Regions from separate parts of the Methylobacterium durans genome, predicted to be linked through region 4. Evidence: predicted binding sites of a transcription regulator. Region 4 holds the regulator's gene; each other region holds the start of a gene.

Region 1 (7,108 bases), 1.4 Mb from region 4:
CGCCGACGAGATCGGCATCCCGGCCGTCGCCGAGGGCATCGAGGAGCCGGCCGAGGCGCTGGCGCTCGCGGGGATGGGCTGCGCCTACGGCCAGGGCTACCTGTTCGGCCGCCCGGCGCCGCTGCCCGAGACCCTCGCCCTGATCCGATCGTGGAACCGCGCCGACGCCGCAGATCCTCGCGCCTCGGCCGCCTGAGGGGCCGTCCGACAGGCAGGATGGGTTCCGTCTCCCGACACGGAGAGCTGAGGCCCGACGCTTCGAAGGTCGGACTCAGCCCATGAAAAAGGGGGCCTTTCGGCCCCCTCTCGGATCTGCACCGGCGCGCCCGCTCACATGCCGCGGCGCATGTCCCGACGCATATCACGGCGCATCATCTCGCGGCGCATCATGCGGCGCTCCATGTGCCGGCGCATCATGCGGCGCTCCATCATGCGGCGCTCCATTGGCGTCATGTAGACCTGGGTCACCGCGTCGGGGGCGGCCACGCCCATCGGCGCGCCCGGAGCCGCGGAGGCAGAGGTGGCGAGGCCCGCGGTGCCGAGCGAACCCAGGAGGGCAATGGCGAAGGTGAATTTCCTCACGAACGAGATTCCTTTTCTCTGTTCCCCGAGCGCGGCACCCGGTCTCTTCCCCGAAAGCGACGGCTCCGGAGATGGCAATCGCGCGTCGATCGCGCGGCGGGCCTCCGTCGGGGCCCGCCCCGCTACAACTTTCGGGCTACAGATTCGTTTCCTCGAACGCCTTCACCCATTCGGCGCAGATGCCGGAGCGGACGATGTCGTCGCGGGTGAACTCCACGACAGGGATCGGCATCATCCGGCTCTTCACGAGGTGGATGACCGTGCGCAGCCCGCTCGTCTCGCGCAGGTCCGTCTGCGAGACGTCGCCGTTGATGATGACCTGGCAATCGTCGCCGATGCGGGTCAGGAACATCTTGATCTCGGCGGTGGTGGTGTTCTGCGCCTCGTCAAGGATCACGAGGCAGTTCTTGAAGGTGCGACCGCGCATCACCTCGAAGGGGACGATCTCGATGTCGCCGGTCTTGAGCGCGATCTCGAAGGCCGCCTGGCCCATCCGCTCCTTCATGGCCTCGGTCAGCGGGGCGACCCAAGGGGCGATCTTATCCTCCAGCGTGCCCGGGAAGAAGCCGAGCGAGCGACCGGAGGGCACGTTCGGCCGCGTGATCACCACCTTGGCGATGCGACGCTGGCGGAGCTGGTCGGCGGCACGGGTGCCGGCGATGAAGGTCTTGCCGGTGCCGGCGGGCCCCAGCACGATGACTTGCGCGTGAGAGGCGAGTGCTTCGAGGTATTGTCCTTGTCGTTCGGTCAGAGGTTGGATCGGGCTTAGGTGACGTTCCTCGTCGAACCGGGTCCGGTGCAGCCGGACCGGGCGATCTTCCACCAGCTCAAGTCGTGCGCGCCGTCTTTTCATCGATCAACACTCCACTTGGACTTGCCAACCTGGACTTGTCACTGCGCGAGCTTGTCAAACCTGTATTGCCGGATGTCTCCCGTCGTTTGTGAGCCAATCGCAAGCGAGCGCGCAGGTTCCATCGCGCCGCGCATTGCTTGTGGAGAGCACCCGGGTTCGAGCACACGCGGCACGAAATGCCGCATGCAACGCGCGCACCATGCCTGGCCCGCCATGACGGCGGTACGACGCAAACCTGCGCGTGTGACGAAAAAGAAACGATGAGCGAGGGAGGAGACGATCAGCCGCCCGCGAGGCGCCCGGCACAGTCGGGATGACGGAGCATCCGGCACGACCTCAGCCCTTGCTCGCCGCGTTCGGCGATGCCGGCCGGCCCTGCCGCCCCTGAAGTCCGGGCTTGGCCGGCGGGACAGTCTTCAGCCCTGTTGGACGAAGCTGTCGAGAACCATCTTGCGGCCGGCCTTGTCGAAGTCAACGGTGAGCTTGTTGCCGTCGACGCCCGCCACGGTTCCGGGCCCGAACTTGGTGTGGAAGACCCGCATGCCGCCCGAATAGGCGGAGGGCGTGCCCGTGGATTTGGCAACGAGCTCGCCCTCGATCTGACGCGGGCCGCCGCGGCCGCCCGGCGGGGCATTGTAGGACGAGCCGAAGCCGCGGCCGCCGCTGGCGGCGGTGTTCGCCTGCGCCCGCTGCCAGCCCGGCGTACCGTAGGAGGAGCCGAACGGTGCCGGGTTCCGGTCGAAGCGAGAGGCGCCGGCCGAGAAATGGGCGGGCGCCTCCACCACGTCGACACTGGCCGGCGGCAACTCGTCGATGAAGCGGGAGGGGATGGTCGAGGACCAGAGGCCGTGAATGCGGCGGTTGACCGCGAAGGACAGCTTGGCGCGCTTGCGCGCCCGGGTCAGCCCGACATGGGCGAGGCGGCGCTCCTCCTCGAGCCCGGCGCGCCCGCTCTCGTCGATGGCGCGCTGGTTGGGAAACAGGCCGTCCTCCCAGCCGGGCAGGAACACGGTGTCGAATTCCAGGCCCTTGGCGGCGTGCAGCGTCATCAGGCTGACGCGCTCGGCCCCTTCCGCCTCGCTCGCGTCCATGACGAGGGCGACGTGCTCCAGGAAGCCCGCGAGGTCCGGGAATTCCTCCATGGAGCGCACGAATTCCTTGAGGTTCTCGAGCCGTCCCGCGGCGTCGGCCGAGCGGTCCTTCTGCCACATCTCGGTGTAGCCGGATTCCTCCAAGATGGTCTGCGCCACCTCGGAATGCGGCATCGTCTCGATCGAGCGCGCCCAGCGGGAGAAACTCTCGACGAGGGCGCGCAGCGTGGAGCGCACGCGCGGCTTCAGCTCGTCGGTCTCGATGAGGCGGCGGGCGGCGAGCAGCAGCGGGATCCGCTCGGCGCGGGCATGGGCGTGGAGCTGCTGCAAGGTCGCGTCGCCCAGCCCCCGCTTCGGCGTGTTGATGATGCGCTCGAAAGCGAGGTCGTCGGCGGGGTTGGCGGTGGCGCGCAGATAGGCCAGCGCGTCGCGGATCTCGGCTCGCTCGTAGAAGCGCGGGCCGCCGATCACCCGGTAGGGGAGGCCCAGTTGGACGAAGCGGTCCTCGATCTCGCGCATCTGCGCCGAGATTCGCACCAGCACGGCGATCTCGGAGAGGGGATGCTTGCGGGCCTGCAGCGATTCGATCGATTCGGCGAGGAGCCGCGCCTCCTCCTCCGAATCCCAGGCGCCGCTGACGGTGACGCGCTCGCCCGCCTCGTCCTCGGTGCGCAGGGTCTTGCCGAGGCGCCCCTCATTCCTGGCGATGAGGCCCGAGGCCGCGGCGAGGATGTGGCCTGTCGATCGGTAGTTGCGCTCCAGGCGGATGACGGCCGCGCCCGGAAAGTCGTGCTCGAAACGCAGGATGTTGTCGACCTCGGCGCCGCGCCAACCGTAGATCGACTGGTCGTCGTCGCCGACGCAGGCGACGTTGCGGTGCCCCTGCGCCAGGAGCCGCAGCCAGAGATACTGGGCTACGTTCGTGTCCTGGTACTCGTCGACGAGGATGTAGCGGAAGCGGCTCTGGTAGTTCTCCAGCACGTCCGGGTTCTCGCGCCAGAGCTTGAGGCACAGGAGCAGGAGATCGCCGAAATCGACGGCGTTCAGCGTCGCGAGCCGCGCCTGGTAGGCGGTGTAGAGCGCGCCGCCCTTGCCGAAGGCGAAGGCCCCGGCCTCCCCCGGCGGCACCTGCTCGGGAGCGAGGCCGCGGTTCTTCCAGCCGTCGATGGCGTGGCCGAGGGCGCGTGCCGGCCAGCGCTTCTCGTCGATGTTCTGGTCGGCGATGACCTGCTTCATCAGGCGGAGCTGGTCGTCCGTCCCGAGGATCGTGAAGTCGGATTTCAGCCCGACGAGCTCGGCGTGGCGGCGCAGGATCTTGGTGCCGATGGCGTGGAAGGTGCCGAGCCAGGGCATGCCCTCGCCCGCCGGGCCGATCAGGGCGCCGATGCGCGCCTTCATCTCGCGGGCCGCCTTGTTGGTGAAGGTCACCGCCAGGATGTCGTAGGGGCGAGCCTTCCCGGTCGCGATGAGGTGGGCGATTCGCGTCGTCAGCACCCGCGTCTTGCCGGTGCCGGCCCCCGCCAGAACGAGGACGGGACCGTCCGTGGTCTCGACGGCCCGGCGCTGCTCTGGGTTGAGCCCTTCGAGATAGGAGGAGGCGCCGGGCCGAAGGGTGGCCATGGCGCGGGCCGCGATCGAGGTGGGAGCGGAATCGGGCTGCGGCCCGGGCGCCGCCGCCGCATCGGAATGCTTCTGCATGGCCCCTCACTGGACCAAAACGCGAACGGCGTCGAGGGCGCCGCGGCCGCAGAACCGGAACTTGCGCGCGTGCTGCCGCGTCGTCACATCGATCCCGGGTCTTCGGGTCCCGAGCCGTCCAGTCCCGAAACGTCCAGTCCCAATTGGTCCAGTCCCGAGTCCATGACCGAACAGAGGCCCACCGCCATGCGCGCCGCGCCCCTCGCCCTCCTCGCTCTCGCCATCGCCACGCCAGCGCTCGCGCAGGGGTTGCCGAGCTCGAACCTCAACAGCATCAACAATTCCCTCTCACAGCAGAGCCAGAACCGGCAGCTGCGCCAGCAGCAGCAGAGCGACACGGCCAACACGCGCATGCAGATCCGCCGCAGCGAATCGTTCCGGCAGGCTCCGACGCCGGCACCTATCGTCGTGCCGAAGCGCTGAGATCGCGCCGCCGGACCTCCGCCCGGATTGGACGGGCGCCGCCGCTCCGCTACGCTATGTCCAGAGGGGGGCACGGGGCGGACGGCCGGACGGTCGAGGCCGGTCGCCTTGGCGTGCACCTCGGGCACCCGCCACAGGAGCGGGACGTGAGGCGGAACGAGAACGGTGCGTGATATCCTGACCGCTCTTGCCGGCGCCGTCATCCTGATCCTCGTCGCGGCGCTCGCCGTTCCGCCCTTCGTCGACTGGCAGGGCCAGCGCGCGGCCGTCGACGGGGCAATCGCCCGCTCGCTCGGCCTGCCGGCCCGCAGCGAAGGGCGTGTCGCGGTGCGGCTCCTGCCCTCGCCACGCCTGCGGCTCGACCGGCTGCATCTCGGCGAGGAGTCCGACAAGCCCGCCCTCGATGCGCGCTTCGTCAGCGCGGAGATCGCGCTGACGCCCCTCCTCAAGGGCGAGATCCGCTTCACTGAGACCGAGATCCGGCGCGCCGAGATCAAGCTCCCCGTCGGCGAGGGCGATGCCCTGCTCGTGCCGGCGGACTTCGCCGAGGCCCTGCGGGCGCGCGACCTCGCTATCGACGACCTGCGCATCCGCCAGCTGTTCCTGACCACGTTCGTGCCGGCGACGGGCCGGACCGACCAGATCCAGGCCGAATCGCTGAGCCTGCAGGCTCCCTCCCTGGTCGGGCCCTGGCGCGTCGAGGGCGCGAGCGGCGGCGTGCCGTTCCGCCTCGCCACCGGCGAGCCCGCCGCGGATGGCAGCGTCATGGTGAAGCTCTCGGGCGGCGGCGACGCGCATCCCCGCTTCGAGGCCGACCTGCGCCTCGCCTTCGCGCCCGCTGGCGGTCTCGCCGCGGCGGGCGACGGCCCGCGCCCGCTGGTCCCCGAGGCGGAGGGCACGGCCCGCCTCGTCGTCGGGCCGCCGGCCCAGGTCGCCGGCGCCTACCTGCCCTTCAGCCTCGGCGGCAAGTTCACCGCGCAGGGGCCGCGGGTCCGCTTCGAGGGCGTCAACGCCGAGATCGACCCGGGCGGCCAGGCGATCCGCCTCGCCGGCACGGGCCAGATCGATCTCCGGGCGTGGCGGGCCGGCCTCTCGCTGGAGGCGCGCCGGGTCGATCTCGACGCCTTCCTCCTGTCGAGCACCGGGCAGGCCCTGATCGCCCGGGGCCTGCCGAGAGGCGGACGGGGGCTGCCCGTGATGATCGACCTCGATCTCGGCATCGACACGCTCGGGCTCGGCCTCGACGAGTGGACGGGGGTCCGCCTCGCCGGCACACTCGACCGCACCGGCGGCCTGCTCCTGCGCCGGTTCCAGGCGACAGCCCCCGGGGCCGCCGCGCTCGCGGCCAGCGGCGAGATCGACACGGAGCCGAGCCCCCGCTTCAACGGGGAGGTGTCGCTCCGCGCAGCCTCCTCCGACGGGCTCGGACGCTACCTGCGCAAGCTCGGCCTCGGCGGCCCGGTCGTCGCCGTGATGGACGGGCGGCCGATCCAGGCGAGCGCCGACGTCTCGGCCACCGCCCCCGACTTCTCCCTGCGCAACCTCCGGCTCGACCTCGGCGGCGCGCAGGTGACGGGCATCGCCCGCTACACGACGGGCGGCGGCGGCACCCGCGGACGCTTCGACGCGCAGATCAAGGCGCGGGGCATCGACATCGCGGGTCTGCCCTCCCTCACCGGGGCGCTCGAGGGGCTGCAGGGGCACGATCTCGGCCTGACGGTCCAGGCCCGCGACGTCCGCTACGGGCCGGCCGGCCCGAATTCGGGCAACGGCACGATCGCGGCGAGCATCCAGTCGGACGGGGCGAGTCTCGTCGTCGACAGCCTCGACGTCACCGACCTCGCGGGCGCCAACGCCAAGCTGTCCGGGCAGATCGCGCCGAACGGCTCGGGCCGGATCGCGGGGCGCGTGACCGCCCCCGTCGCCGCACCGCTGCTCGCGCTCCTCGACCGGGTCTGGGTTGCGGAGTCGCGGCTGATCCCGAATTTCCTGCGCACCGGACCCCTCGACCTCGACGTCACGGCCGAGCGGCAGGCGGGCGAGGCGGAGGCCCTGCGCACGGTGGCGAAGGGCAGGGCCGGCGGCGGCACCCTCGACGCCTCGCTCCTCAGCCGGGCCGGGCATGTCGAGAGCCTCGACGTAACCCTCGGCACGCCGAAGGCCGGCCTCTGGTTCGGGCGCGAGGACGAGGCGGCCCTGAACCGGCCCGCGACCCTCACCCTGACCGGACGGCAGGTTGCCGGCAGCACCGACCTCGGCGTCGAAGGGCGGGGGCAGATCGCGGGCGTGACCGTCGCGACCCGCCAGCCCGTCGTGCTCTCACCCGAGGTCGGCCCGCCCGCTCGCGGCGAGGTGCGGGTCGAGACCGCCGATCTCGGCCCCGTCCTCGCACTCCTCGGGACGGCAGCGGCCGGTCCGGGAGCATGGCCGGCCGATCTCACGATCGGGTTCGGCCGGGCGG
Region 2 (7,108 bases), 400 kb from region 4:
CCTCGGCGACGCCCTCTACCAGCGCTACCGCTGGCGCCAGCGCCTGCGCATGTCGAAGGAGGAGTTAAAGCAGGAGATGAAGGAGAGCGAGGGCAGCCCCGAGGTGAAGGGCCGCATGAGGCAGCTGCGCGCCGCCCGCGTCAAGAAGCGCATGATGGCCGCGATCCCGACCGCGACCGTGATCGTGACGAATCCGACCCACTACGCCGTAGCGCTTCGCTACGAGGCTGGGATGCAGGCGCCCGTCTGCGTCGCCAAGGGCGTCGACTCCCTCGCGCTCCGGATCCGCGCGGTGGCCGCGGAGCACGACGTACCCGTGCTGGAGAACCCGCCGCTGGCCCGCGCGCTGCACGCCACCGTCGAGATCGACGAGGAGATCCCGGCCGAGCACTATAAGGCGGTGGCTGAAGTGATCGGATTCGTTCTCAGGTTGCGCAAGCGCGCGGCCTGAGTGCCGCCGTGGCGCGATCCGCCATGCGCACGATTCGTGCGCGGCGGTGCCGAAAAGCCACTGTTTGTCCACCTTTATTCGTGAGAGTCCGCCGCAGCTTCCGGAGACAAATCCCTTGCTGCCCGGGAAGGCTCGGGCGTAACCGGTTCGCGTACGGGTGGATTGAGGCCTGATGGCTGAGCTGATGGGATCTACGGCGCCCGTGTCGGGCTCGATCGACCGGTCCGAGCGACCGGGCCGGGTCGGCCTCCTCCTCGTCCTCGCGGGCCTCCTCGTCGGCGCCGCGATCGGCCTCTCCTTCGTGGCGAACGAGCAGGCTCAGTCCCTGATCGTCTGGCTGCTGGCGCTGCTGGCGATGGCCGGCGTGTTCTTCCTGTTCGCACTGGCCATCGGCGCGATCCAGCTGAGCGGGCAGGGCGCCCGCGACGACATCACCAAGGCGATCGTCGATGCCGCGCCGGAGGCGACGGTGGTCGTCGAGGAGGGCGGACGCCTCATCTACGCCAACGAGGCGTACCTGCGCATCGCTGGCGGTGACAACTTCTCGAACCTGCGCTCGGTGGAGCGCATTTTCGTCGGATCGCCGGAGGTCTCCGAGGCCGTCTACCGTCTCGCGCAAGGCGCCCGCGAGGGTCGCAGCCACACCGAGGAGATCCGGATGTCGCCGCCGCCGAGCGGCACCGCGGAGCGGGAATTCGCATGGTTCCGCATCTCGGTGCGGGCGCTGAGCCGTCCCCGCCGCCCGGCCGCGCTCTGGACGGTCAGCGACATCACGCACGAGCGCGAGCGCCAGGAGAACGTCTTTCAGGAGCTTCAGCACGCGATCGACTACCTCGACCACGCGCCTGCGGGCTTCCTTTCGATCGATCCGGCGGGCTCAATCGTCTACATGAACGCGACGCTGGCGTCCTGGCTCGGCTACGACCTCGCCACCGTCGGGCCCGGCGGCCCGCATCTGTCCGAGATCGCGCCCGGCGCCGACGTGCTGACGAGCGCGGCAGGACTGCCCGGCGAGGTTCGAACCGACCGTTTCGATCTCGACCTGCGCCGCCGCAACGGCCACTCGCTGCCGGCGCGGCTCTATCATCGCGTCGCCTTCGGCAAGGACGGAAAGCCAGGCTCCTCGCGCACTTTCGTGATCAATCGCTCGGCCGGTGCCGAATTCGACGAGCCTCAACGGGCAGCGGAAGTGCGGCTTGCCCGCTTCCTCAACAATTCGCCGATCGCCATCGCGACGCTCGATCGCACAGGGCGGATCGCCCGGGCGAACGCCTCCTTCGCCCGGCTCTTCGGCGCCATGCCGCGCCAAGCCATCGAGGTCGGGGCGACCGAGACCGGTCCCGATCCCAGCATGGGCGAGACCGTGACCGAGCGCGACCGCGCCGTCCTTGAGGGTGCGCTCGCCAAGGCGGCGAGCGGCCTCGGCGACGTCCAGCCGATCGAGGTAGCCCTGCAGGGTGCGGGCAACCGCTCGGCGCGCGTGTGGCTGACCCCGGCGGGTGGCGAGAGCGCTACCGACCAGAGCCTCGACGAGGCCGACCGCGAGCGCGTGATCCTCTACGCGCTCGACACGACGGCCCAGCGCCAGCTCGAGCAGCAGGTCGCGCAGACCCAGAAGATGGACACGGTCGGTCAGCTCGCGGGCGGCATCGCGCACGACTTCAACAACGTCCTCCAGGCGATCATCGGCTACTCGGACCTCCTGCTCGCGAGCCACAAGCCGACCGATCCCGCCTTCCAGGACATCATGCAGATCAAGCAGAACGCGAACCGGGCGGCGGGTCTCGTGCGCCAGCTCCTCGCGTTCTCGCGCCGCCAGACCCTGCGGCCGGAGGTGATGAATGTCGGCGAATCGCTCTCCGAGCTGACGTTGCTCCTGAAGCGGCTGCTCGGCGAGCGCGTCGACCTCGAGCTGAAGCACGGGCGGGACATCTGGCCGGTCAAGGCCGACGTGAACCAGTTCGAACAGGTGATCGTGAACCTCGTGGTCAATGCCCGGGATGCGATGCCGAATGGCGGGCGCCTGCTCGTGCGCACCGCGAACGTGCCGAGTCAGTCCGAGGCGGAGGCGCGCGGCGGCGCGCCGGCCGGCGATCACGTCCTGATCGAGGTGCTCGACACAGGCGAAGGCATTCCGCCCGAGCTGATGGAGAAGATCTTCGAGCCGTTCTTCACGACCAAGGACATCGGCAAGGGCACCGGCCTCGGCCTCTCGACGGTGTTCGGCATCGTCAAGCAGAGCGGTGGTACGATCGACGTGCAGTCGACGGTGGGAGAAGGCACCGCCTTCCGCATCTACCTGCCGCGGCACGAGCCGGCCGAAGAGCCGGCCCCGGAGCCCGTCGCCATCCCGAGCCCGCCCGCGAAGCTCGCCCCGCCGGCGAAGTCGGCGGAGACCGGCGCGGCCGAGACGGCGTCGACCGACACCGCCGAAGCGTTGCCGCCCCCCGTCCCCAAGGAGGTGCGAAAGCCGTCGGCCGACCATACCGGGCAGGGCATCATCCTCCTCGTCGAGGACGAGGATCCGGTCCGTGCCGTGAACAGCCGGGCATTATCGGCCCGCGGCTACACGGTTCTGGAAGCCGCCTCCGGTGCCGAGGCGCTGCGAATCGTCGAGGACGGAGCCCAACAGATCGACCTCGTCGTATCCGATGTGGTCATGCCCGAAATGGACGGTCCGACTCTGCTGCGAGAGATCCGCAAGCACCAGCCGGGCCTGAAGGTCATCTTCGTCTCCGGCTACGCCGAGGACGCGTTCCGCAAGAACCTGCCGGAGGGCGAGGCCTTCAATTTCCTCGCCAAGCCTTTCAGCCTGAAGCAGCTCGTCGAGACCGTGAAGAAAACCATGTCGGCCTGAGGAACGGCCACGGCAGGCATCTCCCTGCATGCCGCATCAATCTCTGGCGAAAGGCTGGACAACGTACCGTACGCCCTTGCCGGACGAGAACAAAACAGGTACATAAATCGGCAACCGGGCGCATTGAGAACGGCGCCCTTTCCACGCATAAGGATGCCGACGAATGGCCCAGGCCGCACTGAAAGTGGTGGAAGCTCCCAGCATGGATAAGGACAAGGCCAAGGCGATCGACGCCGCTCTGTCCCAGATCGAGCGCGCCTTCGGCAAGGGCTCGATCATGCGCCTCGGCAAGACCGACAAGGTGCAGGAGGTCGAGACCGTCTCGACCGGCTCGCTCGGCCTCGACATCGCTCTCGGCGTCGGCGGCCTGCCGCGCGGGCGCGTCATCGAGATCTACGGCCCCGAATCGTCGGGTAAGACGACGCTCGCGCTTCACACCATCGCCGAGGCCCAGAAGAAGGGCGGCGTCTGCGCCTTCGTCGACGCGGAGCATGCCCTCGATCCGGTCTACGCGCGCAAGCTCGGCGTCAATCTGGACGATCTCCTGATCTCGCAGCCCGACACCGGCGAGCAGGCGCTCGAGATCACCGACACCCTCGTCCGCTCGGGTGCGATCGACGTGCTCGTGGTTGATTCGGTGGCCGCCTTGACGCCCCGGGCCGAGATCGAGGGCGAGATGGGCGAGTCGCAGCCCGGCCTGCAGGCCCGCCTGATGAGCCAAGCCCTGCGCAAGCTGACGGGCTCGATCTCGCGCTCGAACTGCATGGTCATCTTCATCAACCAGATCCGGATGAAGATCGGCGTGATGTACGGGAGCCCCGAGACGACGACAGGCGGCAACGCCCTGAAGTTCTACGCCTCGGTGCGCCTCGACATCCGCCGTATCTCGACGCTCAAAGACCGCGATGAGGCGATCGGCAATCAGGTCCGCGTCAAGGTCGTCAAGAACAAGGTCGCGCCGCCCTTCAAGCAGGTCGAGTTCGACATCATGTTCGGCGAGGGCGTCTCGAAGGTCGGCGAGCTGATCGACCTCGGCGTGAAGGCCGGCATCGTCGAGAAATCCGGGGCTTGGTTCTCGTACGCGAGCCAGCGCCTGGGCCAGGGCCGCGAAAATGCCAAGGGCTTCCTGCGCGACAATCCGGATATCGCAGGCAAGATCGAAGCGTCGATCCGCCAGAATTCCGGCCTCGTCGCTGAGCGGATCCTCGAGAACGCGACGCCGACCGCCGACGACCTCGACGAGGGCGAGGCCTGATTCCAGGCAGCACCCGACCGATGCGAAGGCCCGCCGCGAAAGATCGCGGCGGGCCTTCTCGCATTCAAGTCAGCCGAGTGGATCGGGTCGAGCGAGCAGGCGACGGCAAGGCGTCGGACTCCGATCGGCATAGGCGGGGCCCCGATAGAAACGGTGTGGACCCTCGGCCGGTCGTTGCGCGGAGCGACGCGGACGTGAATTCACCGGCGCGAAACCACCCGTGACTTGCGCCGCGCCTCTCCTTATGAGGACGGAGAACGCTAGCCAGGCTTCGCCGTGAGGCGCGTGGCGCAGGGCCAGATCAGGACAGAGTCTATTTCGATGAGCGGCGTCAACGAGATCCGGTCGACCTTCCTCGACACTTTCGCGAAGGCGGGCCACGCCGTGCTGCCCTCGTCATCGCTCGTGCCGAAGAACGACCCGACGCTGATGTTCACGAACGCCGGGATGGTGCAGTTCAAGAACGTCTTCACCGGGGTCGAGAAGCGGCCCTACACGAAGGCGACCACGGCACAGAAATGCGTGCGCGCTGGCGGCAAACATAACGATCTCGACAACGTCGGCTACACTGCCCGCCACCTGACCTTCTTCGAGATGTTGGGTAATTTCTCCTTCGGCGATTACTTCAAGGCCGAGGCGATCGAGCTGGCCTGGAATCTGATCACCAAGGAATTCGGCCTCACGCCCGAGAACCTGCTCGTCACGGTCTACGCGGACGACGACGAGGCGGCGGGCCTCTGGCGGAAGATCGCGGGCTTCACCGACGCCAAGATCATCAGGATCGGCACCTCCGACAATTTCTGGCAGATGGGCGATACCGGCCCCTGCGGGCCCTGCTCGGAGATCTTCATCGACCGCGGGTCGGACTTCGCAGGCGGCCCGCCCGGCTCCCCCGACGAGGACGGCGACCGCTTCCTGGAGTTCTGGAACCTCGTCTTCATGCAGTACGATCAGGTGACCCCCGGCGAGCGCCAGGCGCTCCCGCGGCCCTCGATCGACACCGGCATGGGCCTGGAGCGGATGGCCTCGATTCTCCAGGGCGTGCCGACGATCTACGAGACGGATCTTTTCCGGGCCCTGATTGACGCGGTGGCGCATGCTGTTAGCCGGGCGCCGACGCCCGAGACTGCGGCCTCCTACAAGGTCGTGTCCGATCACCTACGCTCGACGTCCTTCCTGATCGCGGATGGGGTTCTGCCCTCGAACGAGGGCCGCGGTTACGTGCTGCGCCGGATCATGCGCCGCGCCATGCGCCATCTGGAGCTGCTCGGAGCCCGCGAGCCGGTGATGTATCGGCTCGTCCCGACTCTGGTGCGCGAGATGGGTCCGACCTACACCGAGCTGATGCGGGCCGAGCCGCTGATCTCCGAGACCTTGCGTCTCGAGGAAACCCGGTTCCGGCGCACGCTGGAGCGGGGGCTCGCCATCCTCGACGCGGAGAGCCGCGACCTGACGGCCGGCCAGAATCTCTCGGGCGAGACCGCCTTCACGCTCTACGACACCTACGGCTTCCCCCTCGACCTGACGCAGGACGCCCTCAAGAACCGCGGCATCGGCGTCGATACGGCGGCCTTCAACACGGCGATGGAGCGGCAGCGCCAGGCTGCCCGCGCCGCTTGGTCGGGCTCTGGAGAGGCCGCGACCGAGACGGTTTGGTTCGCGATCCGAGAGCGGGTCGGCGCGACCGAGTTCCTCGGTTACGAGACCGAGACGGCCGAGGGTATCCTGACCTCGCTTCTGCGCGAGGGCGCCGAGGTCGAGGCGCTGAAGGCCGGTGAGAGCGGCCTCGCGCTCCTCAATCAGACGCCGTTCTACGCCGAATCGGGCGGTCAGGTGGGCGACACCGGCCTCATCGTCGCCGCCGGCCTAAAGGCACGCATCACGGGCACCGAGAAGAAGCTCGGCGATCTCTTCGTCCATCATGTGACCGTGGACGAGGGCAGCCTCGCGCTGGGGCAGGCCGTGGAGCTGCAGGTGGATCACGCGCGGCGCAACGCGATCCGCGCCAACCATTCGGCGACCCACCTGCTGCACGAGGCGCTGCGGCAGGTTCTCGGCGACCATGTCGCGCAGAAAGGCTCGCTCGTGTCGCCCGAGCGCCTGCGCTTCGACTTCAGCCATCCGAAGCCGATGGACGACGCCGAGCTCCGCGCCGTCGAGGATATCGCCAACGCCGTTCTCCTTCAGAACGCTCCGGTCGTGACCAAGCTGATGGCGGTCGACGAGGCGATCGAGTCCGGAGCCCGCGCGCTGTTCGGCGAGAAATACGGCGACGAGGTCCGGGTGGTCTCGATGGGTCGGCCCGTGGACGCCGCCGGTACCGAGACCGAGGGCGGGCGCCTTTCGAATTTCTCGATCGAGCTCTGCGGCGGCACGCACGCCGCCCAAACCGGCGACATCGGCCAGATCACGGTGGTGGGGGAAAGCGCCGTCGGCGCGGGCGTGCGCCGCATCGAGGCGATGACGGGCAACGCCGCCCGCCGTCACCGGGCGGAGGAGAGCCGGACCCTGGGCGCGCTCGCCGGCATCCTGAAGGCACCTGTCG
Region 3 (7,108 bases), 2.5 Mb from region 4:
TCCCAGGCGGAGATCTGCCGGCCCGTCTGCAGGACCTTGTGTTGCTCGTGGTCTCGCTGACACCTGCGAGCTCCCAGGCGGAGATCTGCCGGCCCGTCTGCAGGACCTTGTGCTGGTGTGGACGGCCTCTCAACCCAAAGGTTTGATGCGCTTCGGCGTCTCAGCCAGATGAGAGGAGCGTCCAGTGAACCTTCCCGTCCGCATCGGCATGGATACCTCCAAGTCGGTCTTCCAGCTCCACGGCGTTGACGAGAACGAGGTCGTGTTCATCCGCCGCCAGCTCCGTCGCGCCGAGATGGTCCGCTACTTCGAGCGCCTGCCGCCGGCCCTCGTCGCCATCGAGTCCTGCGGCAGTTCCCACCATTGGGCGCGGCTGCTCCAGTCGTTCGGCCATGAGGTGAGGCTGATCCCTCCGCAGTACGTGAAGCCCTACGTGAAGCGCGGGAAGAACGATGCGGCTGACGCCGAGGCCCTTTGTGAGGCGGTCACCCGGCCGAGCATGCGCTTCGTGCCTGTGAAGTCGAAGGAGCGTCAGGCGGCCTGCATGTTGATGACCGTGCGGGAGCGTCTGGTCAGCGTGAAGTTGCAGCTCTCGAACGCCTTCAGGAGCTACGCGGCGGAGTTCGGCATCGTCGGAGCTACCGGCAGGCAGAACGTCAACGGGCTCATCAAGCGCGTGCTGGAGGACGATAGCCTGCCCGAGATGGCGCGTGACCTCTTCCGCTTCCAGGCCAAGGAGTACGCAGCCGTCGAGGCACGCCTCGAAGAGATCGAGGCCAAGCTGATGCGATGGCATCGCGAGGATGACGTAAGCCGGCGGATCGCGACGATCCCCGGCGTAGGACCCATCGGCTCGACCATGCTGAGCATGAAGGCTCCGCCGCCGGAGACGTTCAGGTCCGGCCGCGACTTCGCAGCTTGGATCGGGCTGACGCCGAGGGATCACTCGACCGGCGGACGCCAGAGACACGGCGGCATCACGAAGGCCGGGGACTCGGCGCTCCGCTCGACGTTGATCGTCGGAGCGACCGCCCTGCTAAGGCACGTCCGCAAAGGCCGGCATAAGCCTTCGGCGTGGCTCGTCGCGCTACTGGAGCGGAAGCCGCCCAAGCTCGTGGCGGTGGCGCTGGCCAACAAGTTCGCCCGCATCGCATGGCGATTGATGGTCACGGGCGGCGTCTACAGCCAGCCGCGAGCCGCCCTGCCGGCCTGATCCGAGATCGGCACCGGCGGGCGAGGCTGCTCGGCGGATAGCCCATGAACTTGCAGGATGCAGCAGATGGTATGGCCGGTCGGTCGATACGCGCGAGCTTCCGAAGGTTACACTGACTTCTCACGTCGCCCATGTGCTTGGAACGCGTGTAGCGAACACCATCTTGGCCAGCGGGCCTCGCCCGCGCGAACAGGCCGGACATCTGAGAGCAAGCGATCAGGTCAGAAAGCTGCTACATCCTGACAAGCGGGGGCCGTCCACATCTGCAATCTCTACAGCCTCAACAAGGGCCAGGACGCGATACGACGCGTCTTCGGCATCACGCACGATCAGACCGGCAACCTGCCGCCGTTGCCCGGCATCTTCCCCGACCAGATGGCACCGGTCGTGCGCCAGCGCGGTGAAGGACGCGAGCTCAGCATGATGCGCTGGGGTTTCCCGCCGCCGCCGAAGGTCGGCACGCAACCTGTCACGAACGTGCGCAACGTCGCCTCACCCTACTGGCGACCCTGGCTGAAGCCGGAATACCGCTGCCTCGTGCCAGTCTCCGCGTTCAGCGAGTACGCCGACACCAAGCCGAAGAAGACGCCGGTGTGGTTCGCGATCGCCGACGAGCGGCCGCTGTTTGCGTTCGCCGGCATCTGGAGACCATGGACGGGCGTGCGTGGGCCGAAACGAGAGGAGCCGGTCGAGGAGGAGCATCGGCTGTATTCGTTCCTGACCACGGAGGCGAACGGCGTGGTCGGTCCTGTTCACCCGAAGGCGATGCCGGTGCTGCTGACCACCGAGGACGAGTGGAGCACCTGGCTCGAAGCACCGACCGAGGAAGCGATGAAGCTTCAGCGACCGCTGCCCGATGAGATGATGAAGGTCGTCGCGCGTGGCGCTCGCAAGGACGAGGGCTGAGGCGCACTCGTGCACGCCTGTCGCCCTGTCGTCGCGGAGCAGTAGGCGTTTCAGGTGACCAGGTCGAAGAGCCCCCGGGCCGGCACAGGCTACGCCAGCACCGACATACAGCGCGCATGAGCCAGGACGCGATGCGCTGCAGCTCTGGCATTTCCGGCCCGGAGCTGAGGCTTCGGCGCACCGTCTCGCAGCGCTGCGCGAGCGAGAGCACGAAGGCAGTTCGCGTCAGCAACAGCCCGGGCACGCATCAGCGCGACCGGGCTGACGTCACGGAGCGGAACAGGCTGAAGAGGGGCAGTGATCGCCATCACCATGGCTCCGGATCGGCAGAGTGCATCCGCAAGATAGCGCTGAGATGTCAGATGTTTACGCCGCCGGGAACTCGCATCGCATCGCCGGCGTTGTGAGAACATAACACGAACAAAAAGGTTCGCAATGGCCAAGGCAGCGACGAAGAACGAGAATCCCAAGACCAACCCCAAGGACGCCTCGAACCGGGTCAAGGATCCCGATCAGTGGACCACCGGCAGCGAACCGATGACCGGCGCGCAGGCCTCCTACCTCAAGACCCTTTCGGAGGAGGCCAAGGAGCCGGAGGCGTTCGATCCCGATCTTGATAAGGCGGAGGCCTCGAAGCGCATTGATGCCCTCAGGACGGATGCAGGTCATGCCTGAGACGGTGCTGACCCAAGTCCGGGAGGACGGGCGGGCCACGGCCGAGGCTGCGCGAAGCCAAGACGCACGGGTCTCCTTGCAACATCTCTGACCGATTTGCAGGCCGGCCATGGGCTTGAGAGGAACAGAGTTCAAGGTTCCTCCTCGCCCGCCCCTCTGCTGGCGACCACAACAGGCTTTGCAGCGGATCCTTCACCGCGTCAGAGCCCCCTGAACAGACCCGACAAACGACACGGCGACTGGTAACCGCGCCTACGAACAGAGCGCGACAACATCGCCGCATGATCGGTCGATAGAGCTGAAGCATCCTGCCTTTGCCCTGCTACAGCGCTGTCGTGCTGACCGCGGCGCGTCAAGAGATGCTCGGATCATGGTCCCGCAACGCGCAGCACCGTCTTGCCTCAGGTGTGACTGCCCAGTGCGTCGCGCTGAGCAGCGAGGAGCGCTACTGAATCGGACACGGGTAGGGAGCACTGCATTCCTGCACAGATCAGCGCCGACCGGGCGCCGAGATCTAATGCAGCCTCGTTCTTCCAGTCCGCCACCACGCGGTCCCATGCTGTGGCGCTGGCGACGGACCGGTCGAGATACGCCAGGCGCCGAGCCGTCTCGAGGAGTTCCGCCGCCTCTGATCCGACGATGATGGAGGTGGCGCGGAGGTGCTGATCCACGGCGTTGAGGACGGAACAATGGGCCAGCGGGGAGACCCGTGTTGGACCGCTGAGCCGCTCCAGCAGCGTCTCCGCCTCACGCCGGGCTGTCTCGTCATGCGTCAGTGCGGCGAGCCGCACCAGTGCGTCAGCGAAGACCCCGTTGGCGTTGGGTACAGCGTCGTCCTGCACAGGCTGGGGCCGCGTGATGAGCGGCTCCGGCGTCTTGCTTGAGGTCATCGCAAGCAGGCCCGTCTCTGGTACCCGGTACTCGCGCAGAAGCACGTCACACCAGCGCCGTGCGTGCTCCAGATAGGTTTGCTCCCCGGTTGCTTCGAAGAGGGCAAGGGCGGCCCGCATCATCGTGGCGTGGTCGAGTGCAAACCCCGGATACACCAGGCTGCCTGCCCGCGCCGCGTGCCCGAGGCGGCCGTCGCGCCCCAGCAGGCTCACGTTGGCTGAGAAGGCCGTTGCTGCAAGGCTTACCCAGTCCGGCCGATCGAGGAGCAGCCCCGCTCGCACGAGCCCCGCGATCATCAGCCCATTCCAATCGGCCAAGACCTTATCGTCGCGGCTAGGTCGGGCGCGCAGCTCGCGACGCGCGAGCAGCGTCGCGCGCAGTCGTTCCAGCCGGGCTTCCGTGCCCGTATCCGTCTCGGGGGCATCGAGCCGGTTGGGGATGCTCTTGCCTTCGAAGTTGCCGCCGTCCGTGATGTCGTACATGCGCGCGAACAGGGCCGCGTCGTCGGGGCTGAGAACCGCTCGAATCTCAGCGGGATCCCACACGTAGAACTTGCCTTCCTCCCCTTCCGAGTCCGCATCGAGACTGGAGGCGAACGCACCCTCGGGCGTGAGCATCTCGCGCGTGAGCCAGGACACGATCCCCTCGGCCACCGATCGCGCGAGCGGCGAGCCCGTCTCAACGGCCATCAGCGCGTAGAGGTCGATCAGCTGCGCATTGTCGTACAGCATCTTCTCGAAGTGCGGCACGAGCCAACGCTCATCGGTGGAGTAGCGTGCGAAGCCGCCCCCGAGATGATCGTGCATGCCACCCTTGGCCATGCGCTCGAGCGTGAGGTGGACGAGCTCGCGCAGCATCCCGTCGTCGGCCCGGCGTGCATGCCGGGCAGCGAACTCCAGAACCGTGGGATTCGGGAACTTGGGCGCGCCACCGATACCGCCGTTCCGAGGATCGAACACGCCGGCCAACCGCGCACCAACGCTCTCAAGGTCGTGAGCTGTCATTGCAGGAGCGGGTGCATGACCTGCAGACCCCGCCAGGCCGTTCAGCAGCGCAGCACGATTGCCTGCGATCCGCTCAGGCTGACTCTCGAAGGTATGAGCCACAGCGCGCAGGAGGTCGACAAAACCAGGGCGGCCGAGCCGTGGCTCTTTGGGAAAGTAGGTTCCACCCCAGAACGGCTCGGCCTGCGGCGTCAGAAACATGGTGAGGGGCCAGCCACCCCGCTCTCCCATGGCCTGCAGCGCGCCCATGTAGATGTGGTCGACATCGGGCCGCTCTTCGCGATCCACCTTGATGTTGATGAAGAGCGCGTTCATCACGGCTGCGACGTCCGGATCCTCAAAGCTCTCGTGAGCCATGACATGGCACCAGTGACAGGCCGAGTAGCCGATGGAGAGGAGGATCGGGCGGTTCAGGCGTACCGCCTCTGCGAGCGCCTGCGGGCTCCATTCCCACCAAGCGACCGGGTTGTCCCTGTGCTGCTGCAGGTAGGGTGACGTCGCTTGCGCGAGACGGTTCATCGAGCGTGCGTTCCAAGTGCGATAGGGCGCCCCTCCGCAGGAAGCAGCTCGGGGGAAACACGGTTCCGGGTGTCCCAGACGCAGGAATCCAGTGAGGTGGCACGCTGTTGGGCTGACACGTCAGGACGATCCAACTCCTCGATGTGCCGGATCAATGAATTGGGGGCGGACTGGTCCGACCGGGTTCGGTCACCCGCCGAGATCAATCGCGTAGAGGTGCTGCTGCGCCGTGATGAACAGCCGCCGCTCTCCAGAGCCGAAGGCGCAGTTCGTGGCGGCCTGGGGCGTCGGGATCAACCCGAGCTTCTCCGCTCGGTCAGAGAACACCTGCACGCCTGCTCCTGAACTCGTCCAGATCCAGCCGCGCTGGTCAACGCGGAAGCCATCCGGCACGCCCGGCTCGATCACCGCGAACAGCCGCCGTGCACTCAGCCTGCCGCCTTCCGTGACGTCGAACGCCTGAATCTCGTGCCGTGTGCCGCCAAGAGCCTGCGAGGTGTCGGAGACGTAGAGCGTGCTGCCATCGGGTGAGAATGCCAGGCCGTTTGGCTGCTCGAAGTCCGCCATGCGCTCGACCTGTCCGGTTTGGGGATCGAACCGGTAGACACTCCTGTGGTCGAGTTCAGGCTCGTCGAGGGCACCCTGCCGGGGCGAATGCAGGCCGAAGGCCGGATCCGTGAACCAGAGTGCTCCGTCCGGTGCGCAGGTCACGTCATTGGGTGAGTTGAAGCGGCGACCATCGTAGTCACGCACAAGCACGGTCGTTCGCCCGTCAGGGGTCGTGCAGCTCAATCCCCGGCTACCGTGTTCGCAGTGGATCAGGTTGCCGGCCACGTCGATCGTGTGGCCGTTGGTGAATGGGGTGGCATCGACCACGACCTCGACCCGGCCGTCAGGATGCCACCCGAGCACGCGTCGCCCTTCGACATCCGACCAGACCAGGATCTCGCGCGCGGGCCACCACACCGGCCCCTCGCTGAACACTGCCTGATCGTAGAGCGAACACAACTGCGCTCCCTTCGCCACGAGGTCAGTGAAGCGGGGGTCAAAGGCGGTTGGGGGTGGCACGTCCCCGACCGGCTGCGGCGGTCCTGCCTTGCGAAGCACAATGGCCACGATGCGTCACTCCTTTGCTATCGCAGGCCTTCGGCAAAGGCTCCTCGGGCGAGCAAATGTGAGCCAATCGCCCCTCGGCTTTGCATCAGCGGGGTGGCTTCGAGCGACCGACCTCGGCGGTGAGTTGAGCGAAGGAAAGCGCATCGCCTCGCGCACTGACCTGATTGGCGAGCCTGAGGAAGCGCGCCGGGAAGCAGATGGCGTCGACATGAGCAGCGGAGAGCTGCGTGGGCCGTCCCGGGTCCGCCACCATGGCGGCCTCAACACCCCCGAAAGCTTGGTCGATCTCTTCCTGGCTGAGGAGGTTCTTGTCACGCAGAGCGTTCATGAGACCCGCGACAGCGGCGTAGAGGCCCTCCAGCTGAAGATTGGCCGTATTCATGACGCTTTCCTTGTGAAGTACCCAGGAACATGTTGCCAGATGAACCGTCCAGGCGGGAAAAGGTGCCTGCGTGAGGCGGCACAAATCTTAGGCCAGCTCAACCACAACCCCCTCGTTGCGGCGGAGTTCAAGGCTGGGCGCCTGCAGGGGCGTACCTGTCAGATCAGGATGGCTTGACGCCAAGATCCGGACTGCCTTGCCCACCCGGATCGTTGCGGGCTCACTGCGAAAGTTCAGCGCCACAAGCAGGCGGCGGTCCGCGTCGCGACAGGCGTCCGACATGTGGGACAGCGCCTCTGATCAGGGTCAGCGCTATTACCGACAGGGCAGCCAAGCCCTCGGCAACATGGACGGTGCGACGCTCGGCGGCTTGTTCGCCGCAGGTGCGCTCGGCTTTGCCAT
Region 4 (7,108 bases):
AAGATCGCCGCCGGTTTCGCGATGACGGGCGTCACCGCCTATTGCGCGTTCTCCGGCTGGGACGTCGCCGCCGAGCGGGCTCTCATCATGACCCTGATCATGCTCGGCGCCATCCTGGTCGATCGGCCGGCGTTGAACATGCGCAACCTCGCGCTGGCGGCCTTCGTGGCGCTCGCGCGCGAGCCGGAGGCCCTGCTCGGCCCGAGCTTCCAGATGTCGTTCGGGGCAGTGGCGGGGCTGACCGCCTGCGCGCGCTTCATCGATGGCCGGTTGTTGCGGCGTGCAGGCGACGGCCTTGCGGGGCGTGCGATCGGCCTCGCATCGACGGCCGTCTTCGGTACTCTGCTCACCACGCTGGTGGCGCAGATCGCGACGGCGCCCTTCGCCACCTTCCATTTCCAGACGATCCAGCCCTTCGGCCTCGTCGGCAACGCGCTGACCTTGCCCCTCGTCTCGCTGGCCGTGATGCCAGCCGCCGTGCTCGGCATCCTCGCCTACCCGTTTGCCCTCGATCAGCCGGTCTGGTGGCTGATGGGGCAGGCGGTCCGCGGGATGCTCGCGATCTCCGGCTGGATCGGTGGCTTCGGGCAGGCCACGATCGTGGTGCCGGCCTTCGGGGTCGGCGGCCTGGCTCTGCTGACCCTCGGCCTCCTCGTCGCGGTCCTGCCCGTCTCGCGCCTGCGCCGGATCGCGATCGTCCCGGTCGCGCTCGGGCTCCTCACGGCGGCAGCGCCCGAGCGCCACGACATCTTCATCGACCGGGAGGGCCGGGGAGCGGCGGTTCGGGGGGGCAGCGGCCGCCTCATTGCCCTCGGCCGGCCCTCGTCCTTCGTCCTCGAACAGTGGCTGAAGGCGGACGGCGACGCGCGCAGAGCCTCCGAGGCCGGGGAAGGGGCAACCTGCGACCGGCTCGGCTGCACCTTGAGGGCGTTCGACGGGCGGCAGGTCGCGCTCGCGCGTGACAAGCGGGCGCTGCCCGAGGATTGCGCGCGGGCGGACATCCTCATCACCCCGCACAGCGCCCCGGCGGGCTGCGCGGCCGGCCTCGTCATCGATCGCGCCGCGCTCGCGCGCTCGGGCGCCGTGGCGATCCGCCTGGACGCATCGGGCCCAGTGGTCTCCGGCGCCCGTGAGACCGCACGCTCGCTGCCGTGGCGGCCCCTCGCGTCACGTCCGGCTCAGCCGAGCCCCGCCGTCCTGCGGCAACGTCCCGATGAGGCCGCCTCCGAGGAAGCGGACGCGGCGCCGGAGTCCGGAGCCGAATCCCTTCAGTAGCGACGCACGAGGCTGACGAGGCGGCCCTGGATGCGGACCCGGTCGGGCCCGAGCACGCGGGTCTCGTAGGCCGGGTTCGCGGCTTCGAGTGCGATGGAGGAGCCGCGGCGGCGCAGGCGCTTCAGCGTCGCCTCCTCGTCGTCGATCAGCGCCACGATGATGTCGCCGGTATTGGCCGTGTCCTGCTTGCGGATCACGACGAGGTCGCCGTCGAGGATGCCGGCCTCGACCATCGAATCGCCGCGCACTTCGAGCGCGTAATGCTCGCCGCCCGCCAGGAAGTCCGGCGAGAGCGTGATGGACGCGCTCTGGTTCTGGATCGCCGAGATCGGCGTGCCGGCCGCGATCCGCCCCATCACGGGGATGGTCAGGGCGCGCCCGTTCTCGTCGGTCGCCTGCGTCATCGGCATCTTGGCGGCCGGTGCCCGCGCGCGCCCGCCCTCGACGACGCTCGGCGTGAAGCGGCGCACCTCGCTGCCCGTGCCGGTGGCGGCCTGACCCAGGCTCTCCGGCATGCGGATCACCTCGATCGCCCGGGCCCGGTTCGGCAGACGGCGGAGGAACCCGCGCTCCTCGAGTGCGGTGATGAGCCGATGGATGCCGGATTTCGATTTGAGGTCGAGGGCATCCTTCATCTCGTCGAAGGACGGGGGGACGCCGCTCTCGCGCATCCGCTGCTGGATGAAACGGAGCAGATCCAGCTGTTTACGCGTCAGCATGGGGCAGACTCATCTCTCGGAGGCGACGCGGCGTGCGGTCGCGGAAACAAAGCGCGAACAGGTTAAACGTTCCGCAAGTGTTCCGCAAGCGCAGCTTGGCGATACTGATGAGATCAGAGAATGCCCCGGTCGAGCCGGATGATGCGGCAGGATTCGCCGGCCTCGGCCGCGGGCGCGTGCGGCGGGCGGACGAGGAGCGCCTCGGCCTGACCGAGAACCGAGAGCATCGACGAATCCTGTCGCGTCTCGGGATGTGCGACGGGGAGCCGGTCGGGCGCGGTGTCGAGGCGCGCCCGCATGTAGTCGGCCCGGCCGTCGTTTCGCGGAAGCGCGCGCCCGAGGATCGCCGGCTCGCTGCGGTCGGCGCCGGCCCGCGGATCGCCGAGGAGCGCGCGGATCGCCGGCACCACGAAGAGCATCCCGCAGACGATGGCCGAGACCGGGTTGCCGGGCAGCCCGATCACCAGCATCTCGCCGAGCCGGCCGTGCATCAGCGGCTTGCCGGGTCGCAGCGCGACGCGCCAGAAGCCGAGCTCCAGCCCCTCGCGGGCGAGCGCCGATTGGACAAGATCGTGATCGCCGACGGAGGCGCCGCCGAGCGTCACGAAGAGGTCGGCGCGGGCCTCCCGCGCGCGGCGGATCGCGTCCTCCAGCGCCGGCAGGCTATCGCCCGCGATGCCGAGGTCGATCGGCTCGGCGCCCGCGGCGCGGGCGAGCGCGGCGAGCGCGAGCGCGTTCGAGGCGACGATCTGGTCCCAGGCCGCCGGCGCCCCCGGCGCCACCAGCTCGTCGCCGGTGGCGAGGATGGCGACGCGGGGTCGACGGCGCACCGAAACCTCCCCGTGACCCGCCGCCGCCGCCAGCGCGAGGCGGCGCGCGTCGAGGCTGTCGCCGGCCTGGAGCAGCGCTTCGCCCGCGCGGAAATCGAGCCCGGCGGGGCGCACGAAGCGGCCGGCCGCCACGCGCTCCCGCGCGATCACGCTGTCGCCCTCGGCCTCCGCATCCTCCTGGATCAGGATCGCGTCCGCGCCCTCCGGCACGGGCGCGCCCGTGAAGATGCGCACGGCCTCCCCCGGACCGATCCGGCCGGCATGACCGTGGCCCGCCGCGCTCGTGCCGACGAGACGCAGCCGGGCCGGGACGCTGTCGAGGTCGGCGGCGCGCACGGCGTAGCCGTCCATCGCGGAGGCCGGGAAGGGCGGCTGGGTGCGCTGCGCCGCCACCGGCTCCGCGAGGGTTCGCCCGGCGGCGGCCGCGATCCCGGCGCGCTCGGCCTCGACGGGCCGGGCCACGCTCGCGAGGATGCGTTCCAGCGCCTCCGCGACGGGCAGGAGCCCGCTCACGCGCCGGCCTCCGCGTCCGCGCGGTAGCTGCCCGATCGGCCGCCGTCCTTGGCCAGCAGCCGGATGCCCTCGATACGCATGCCGCGGTCGACCGCCTTCACCATGTCGTAGACCGTCAGGCAGGCGACCGAGACCGCGGTCAGCGCCTCCATCTCGACGCCGGTCGGGCCCTGCACGCGCACCTCCGCGGTGAGGCGAAGGCCGGGGAGCGCGTCGTCGGCCTCGCAGGTCACGTGGACCTTCGAGAGCAGGAGCGGGTGGCAGAGCGGGATCAACTCGTGCGTGCGCTTGGCCGCCATGATGCCGGCAAGCCGCGCGGTGCCGATGACATCGCCCTTCTTGGCATCGCCCTCGCGGATGAGCCTGAGCGTCTCGGGCAGCATCACCACGGCCCCTTCGGCGAGCGCCGTGCGGGTGGTCGCGGCCTTGTCGGTGACGTCGACCATGTTGGCCGCGCCGGTGGCGTCGAGATGGGTGAGGCCGGTCATGGGCTGGTCCGGATCACGCCGTCTCGCCGAACAGGAGGTCGCGGGTCGCCCGGGTCAGGTCCGCCTGCCGCATCAGGCTCTCGCCTACGAGCACCGTGTGGAGGCCGTTCTCCGCGAGGCGGACGACGTCCGCGTGGCCGGCGATGCCGCTCTCGGCCACGGGGATGCGATCCTTCGGGATTCCGGGCGCGAGGCGGATCGCGGTGTCGAACGAGACCTCGAAAGTCTTCAGGTTGCGGTTGTTGATGCCGATGAGGCGCGTGCCGAGGGGGATCGCCCGCTCCAGCTCCTCGGCATCGTGCACCTCCACCAGCACGTCCATGCCGAGGTCGTGCGCCGTCTCGACGATCGTCGAAGCCTCCTCGTCGTCGAGGCAGGCCATGATCGCGAGCACGCAATCGGCGCCCCAGGCCCGCGCCTCGAGCACCTGATAGGGCTCGAACATGAAGTCCTTGCGCAGCACCGGCAGGGTACAGGCGGCCCGCGCCTCCACGAGATAGTCGGGGCGGCCCTGGAACGAGGGCTCGTCGGTGAGCACCGAGAGGCAGGTCGCGCCGCCGGCTTCGTAGGCGGCCGCGAGCGTCGCCGGGTCGAAATCGGCCCGGATCAGCCCCTTCGAGGGCGAGGCCTTCTTCACCTCCGCGATGAGGGCGGAACGTCCGGCCGCGATGTGGGCGCCGATCGCGTCCGCGAAGCCCCGCGGCGGGGTCTGAGCGGCGGCGCGCGCCTCCAGTTCCGATTCGGAGACGCGCAGCTTCGCCTCGGCGATCTCCCGCCGCTTGTAGGCCTCGATCCGGGCCAGGACGGTCTGTCCCGTCGCGCCCGTGGTTGCGGTCTCGGACATCGGCATCCCTCAGGCGTTCGAAACCTCGACGAGGCGGGCGAGCGTGGCCCGTGCCGCCCCGCTGGCGATGGCCGCGTCGGCGCGCGCGACGCCCTCGGCGAGCGTCGAGGCGGCCCCCGCGACCACGAGGCCGGCCCCAGCATTGAGAACGGCGATGTCCCGGTAGGCGTTGCGGGCGCCGTCGAGGACGGTGCCGAGCGCGCGGGCATTGTGGTCGGGATCGCCCCCGCGCAGATCCTCCAGGGTCGCGAGCGGCAGCCCGACCTCGCGGGGATCGATGCGGAAGCGCGTGATGTGCCCGTCCTCCAGGGCCACTACCGCGGTCGGACCCGTCACGGTGATCTCGTCGAGCCCGTCCGAGCCGTGCACGGTCCAGACCCGGCGGCTGCCGAGGGCCGAGAGCACCTGGGTCAGCGGCTCCGCCCAGTCCGGCGTCGAGACCCCGAGAAGCTGGCGGGTGACGCCCGCCGGGTTCGAGAGGGGGCCGAGCAGGTTGAAGATGGTGCGGACCGGCAATTGCGAGCGCACGGGCGCGACGTGGCGCATGGCGCCGTGGTGCGTCTGCGCGAACATGAAGCAGAGGCCGGCCTGATCGAGGCAGCGGCCGAGGCCCTCCGGATCGAGGCCGAGCTTCACGCCGAGGGAGGCCAGCACGTCCGCGGCGCCCGAGCGCGAGGTGGCGGCCCGGTTGCCGTGCTTGGCGACCGGCACGCCGCAGGCGGCCGTGACGATCGCCGCCAGCGTCGAGACGTTGTAGCTGCCCGAATGGTCGCCGCCGGTGCCGACGATGTCGACGGCGCCCGCGACGGAGGACACCGGGACCATCCGGGCCCGCATCGCCTCGACGGCGCCCGTGATCTCCTCGACCGTCTCGCCGCGGACTTTCAGGGCGACGAGGAAGGCCGCCGCCTGCACCGGCGTCACCTCGCCGGAGAGGAGATCGTCGAAGGCGGCGCGCGCCTCGTCGCGGCTCAAGGACTGCCCGGAAGCGGCCTTGGCCAGGGGATGCTTGAAGGATTCCATGCGCCGGACGCGGTCTGTCGATGCCGGCGCGCCGCGCGTCGGCGCGTCCCGGTCTGCAGCGTCAATGCACGTCGTTCGCGTGCTTGTCACGCTCCGCGTTCCAGGCCGCGGCTATCTCCAGGAAGTTGCGCAGGATCTGCGTCCCGTGCTGCGAGAGGATGCTCTCGGGGTGGAACTGCACGCCGTGGACCGGCCGTGTCCGGTGCTCCAGCCCCATGATCAGCCCATCGGCCTCGGCCGTCACGGCGAGATCGTCGGGGCAGCCGGCCCGATCGACGACGAGGGAGTGGTAGCGCGTGGCCTGGAGCGGCCCGTTGATGCCGCGGAAGACGCCGCCTGCCCCGTGCTCGATCGTAGAGACCTTGCCGTGCATCGGCGCGGGCGCGCGCACGACATCGCCGCCGAAGGCCTGCCCGATCGCCTGCAGGCCGAGGCAGACGCCGAAGATCGGCGTCTCGGCGGAGAGTTCGCGGATCACGTCAAGGCAGATGCCCGCCTCGTTCGGCGTGCAGGGGCCCGGCGACAGGATCACCGCGTCGGCCTTGCGCGCCCGGACCTCCGCGACGCCGAGCGCGTCGTTGCGCACCACCGAGATCGAGCCGCAGAGCGGCCCGATCAGGTGCACGAGGTTCCAGGTGAACGAATCGTAATTGTCGATCACGAGGACGTCGGATTGCGCGGCCGGCTTCATGGCTCCGGGATTGGGGCCTGAGGCCGCGCCGGTCAAGTGTGGTCGCTGCGCGGCCTCGCGGTTGCAGCGTTATGCCCGGCGGCGATCATTTGAGCATATTGCGCGCAATTTAGGTTCTGACAGACAGAAGATGATCAAAAACAGACAATAAATCATGCTGCAATGCAATCAATACTGATCAGCGTGTCGGCTAATACGGAAATTTAAGCCTCTCTAAACCAACATCGTTCCAAATCGGTAGCAGGACGTTGGGGCATCAGGAGAGGCGGACATGCGGGGCTTGGACAATGTGAAGCTGTTGGGCAAGATCGCGATCCCACTCGCCATCTCGCTGGTCGTCACGCTCGGCCTCGTCGTGTTCGCGTGGCACGCGCTCGCCGGCCTGGCCCAGCAGATCGATGGCCTCATCGACGTCCAAGTGGCGCGGCAGGAGAACATCCTCCGCGTCGCGGCGGACGTCACGGAGACAGCGCTCCAGAACCGCAACATCATCATCGAGAGCGACTCCGGGAGGATCGCGAGCTACAAGTCGCGCCAGGACAAGGCCAAGATCTCGGCCCTCGCCGCGATGGACAAGCTGACTGCGCTCGCGAACACGCCTGAGCGCCGGGCGACGAACCAGGAAATTCGCGCGCTCATCGACGGATATTTCATCATCCTCGATCGCTCGACGGCGCTCGGCCTCAAGGGGATGACAAGGCTGCCATGGCCGTCGCGCAGAACGA

The links. The regulator LexA, encoded in region 4, represses DNA repair genes until DNA is damaged. The targets are predictions, from matches to a motif close to TGTTCNNNNTGTGTTCNG.
Region 1: a site for LexA is predicted at 4,235-4,252, ahead of DK389_RS10415 (ATP-dependent helicase). Genes of this name have one in related genera too.
Region 2: a site for LexA is predicted at 3,394-3,411, ahead of recA (recombinase RecA). Genes of this name have one in related genera too.
Region 3: a site for LexA is predicted at 2,525-2,542, ahead of DK389_RS05650 (DUF3072 domain-containing protein). Genes of this name have one in related genera too.

The regions. Positions count from the first base shown of each region.
Region 1 covers NZ_CP029550.1:2,273,726-2,280,833, reverse strand. Annotated here, with positions in the region: gene DK389_RS35580 (EAL domain-containing protein) at 1-196, shown strand, start outside; gene DK389_RS10425 (hypothetical protein) at 331-582, opposite strand; gene DK389_RS10420 (PhoH family protein) at 719-1,435, opposite strand; gene DK389_RS10415 (ATP-dependent helicase) at 1,852-4,224, opposite strand; gene DK389_RS10410 (hypothetical protein) at 4,387-4,647, shown strand; gene DK389_RS10405 (AsmA family protein) at 4,813-7,108, shown strand, end outside.
Region 2 covers NZ_CP029550.1:4,059,051-4,066,158, forward strand. Annotated here, with positions in the region: gene flhB (flagellar biosynthesis protein FlhB) at 1-451, shown strand, start outside; gene cckA (cell cycle histidine kinase CckA) at 624-3,308, shown strand; gene recA (recombinase RecA) at 3,472-4,563, shown strand; gene alaS (alanine--tRNA ligase) at 4,885-7,108, shown strand, end outside.
Region 3 covers NZ_CP029550.1:1,195,681-1,202,788, forward strand. Annotated here, with positions in the region: gene DK389_RS05635 (IS110 family RNA-guided transposase) at 209-1,213, shown strand; gene DK389_RS05640 (SOS response-associated peptidase) at 1,475-2,119, shown strand; gene DK389_RS05650 (DUF3072 domain-containing protein) at 2,555-2,794, shown strand; gene DK389_RS05655 (thioredoxin domain-containing protein) at 3,196-5,208, opposite strand; gene DK389_RS05660 (SMP-30/gluconolactonase/LRE family protein) at 5,398-6,234, opposite strand; gene DK389_RS05665 (hypothetical protein) at 6,410-6,706, opposite strand; gene DK389_RS05670 (hypothetical protein) at 6,987-7,108, shown strand, end outside.
Region 4 covers NZ_CP029550.1:3,661,711-3,668,818, forward strand. Annotated here, with positions in the region: gene DK389_RS16735 (ComEC/Rec2 family competence protein) at 1-1,275, shown strand, start outside; gene lexA (transcriptional repressor LexA) at 1,269-1,994, opposite strand; gene DK389_RS16745 (molybdopterin molybdotransferase MoeA) at 2,108-3,337, opposite strand; gene moaC (cyclic pyranopterin monophosphate synthase MoaC) at 3,334-3,825, opposite strand; gene trpC (indole-3-glycerol phosphate synthase TrpC) at 3,839-4,669, opposite strand; gene trpD (anthranilate phosphoribosyltransferase) at 4,679-5,692, opposite strand; gene DK389_RS16765 (anthranilate synthase component II) at 5,754-6,383, opposite strand; gene DK389_RS35280 (hypothetical protein) at 6,640-6,801, opposite strand; gene DK389_RS16770 (methyl-accepting chemotaxis protein) at 7,089-7,108, shown strand, end outside.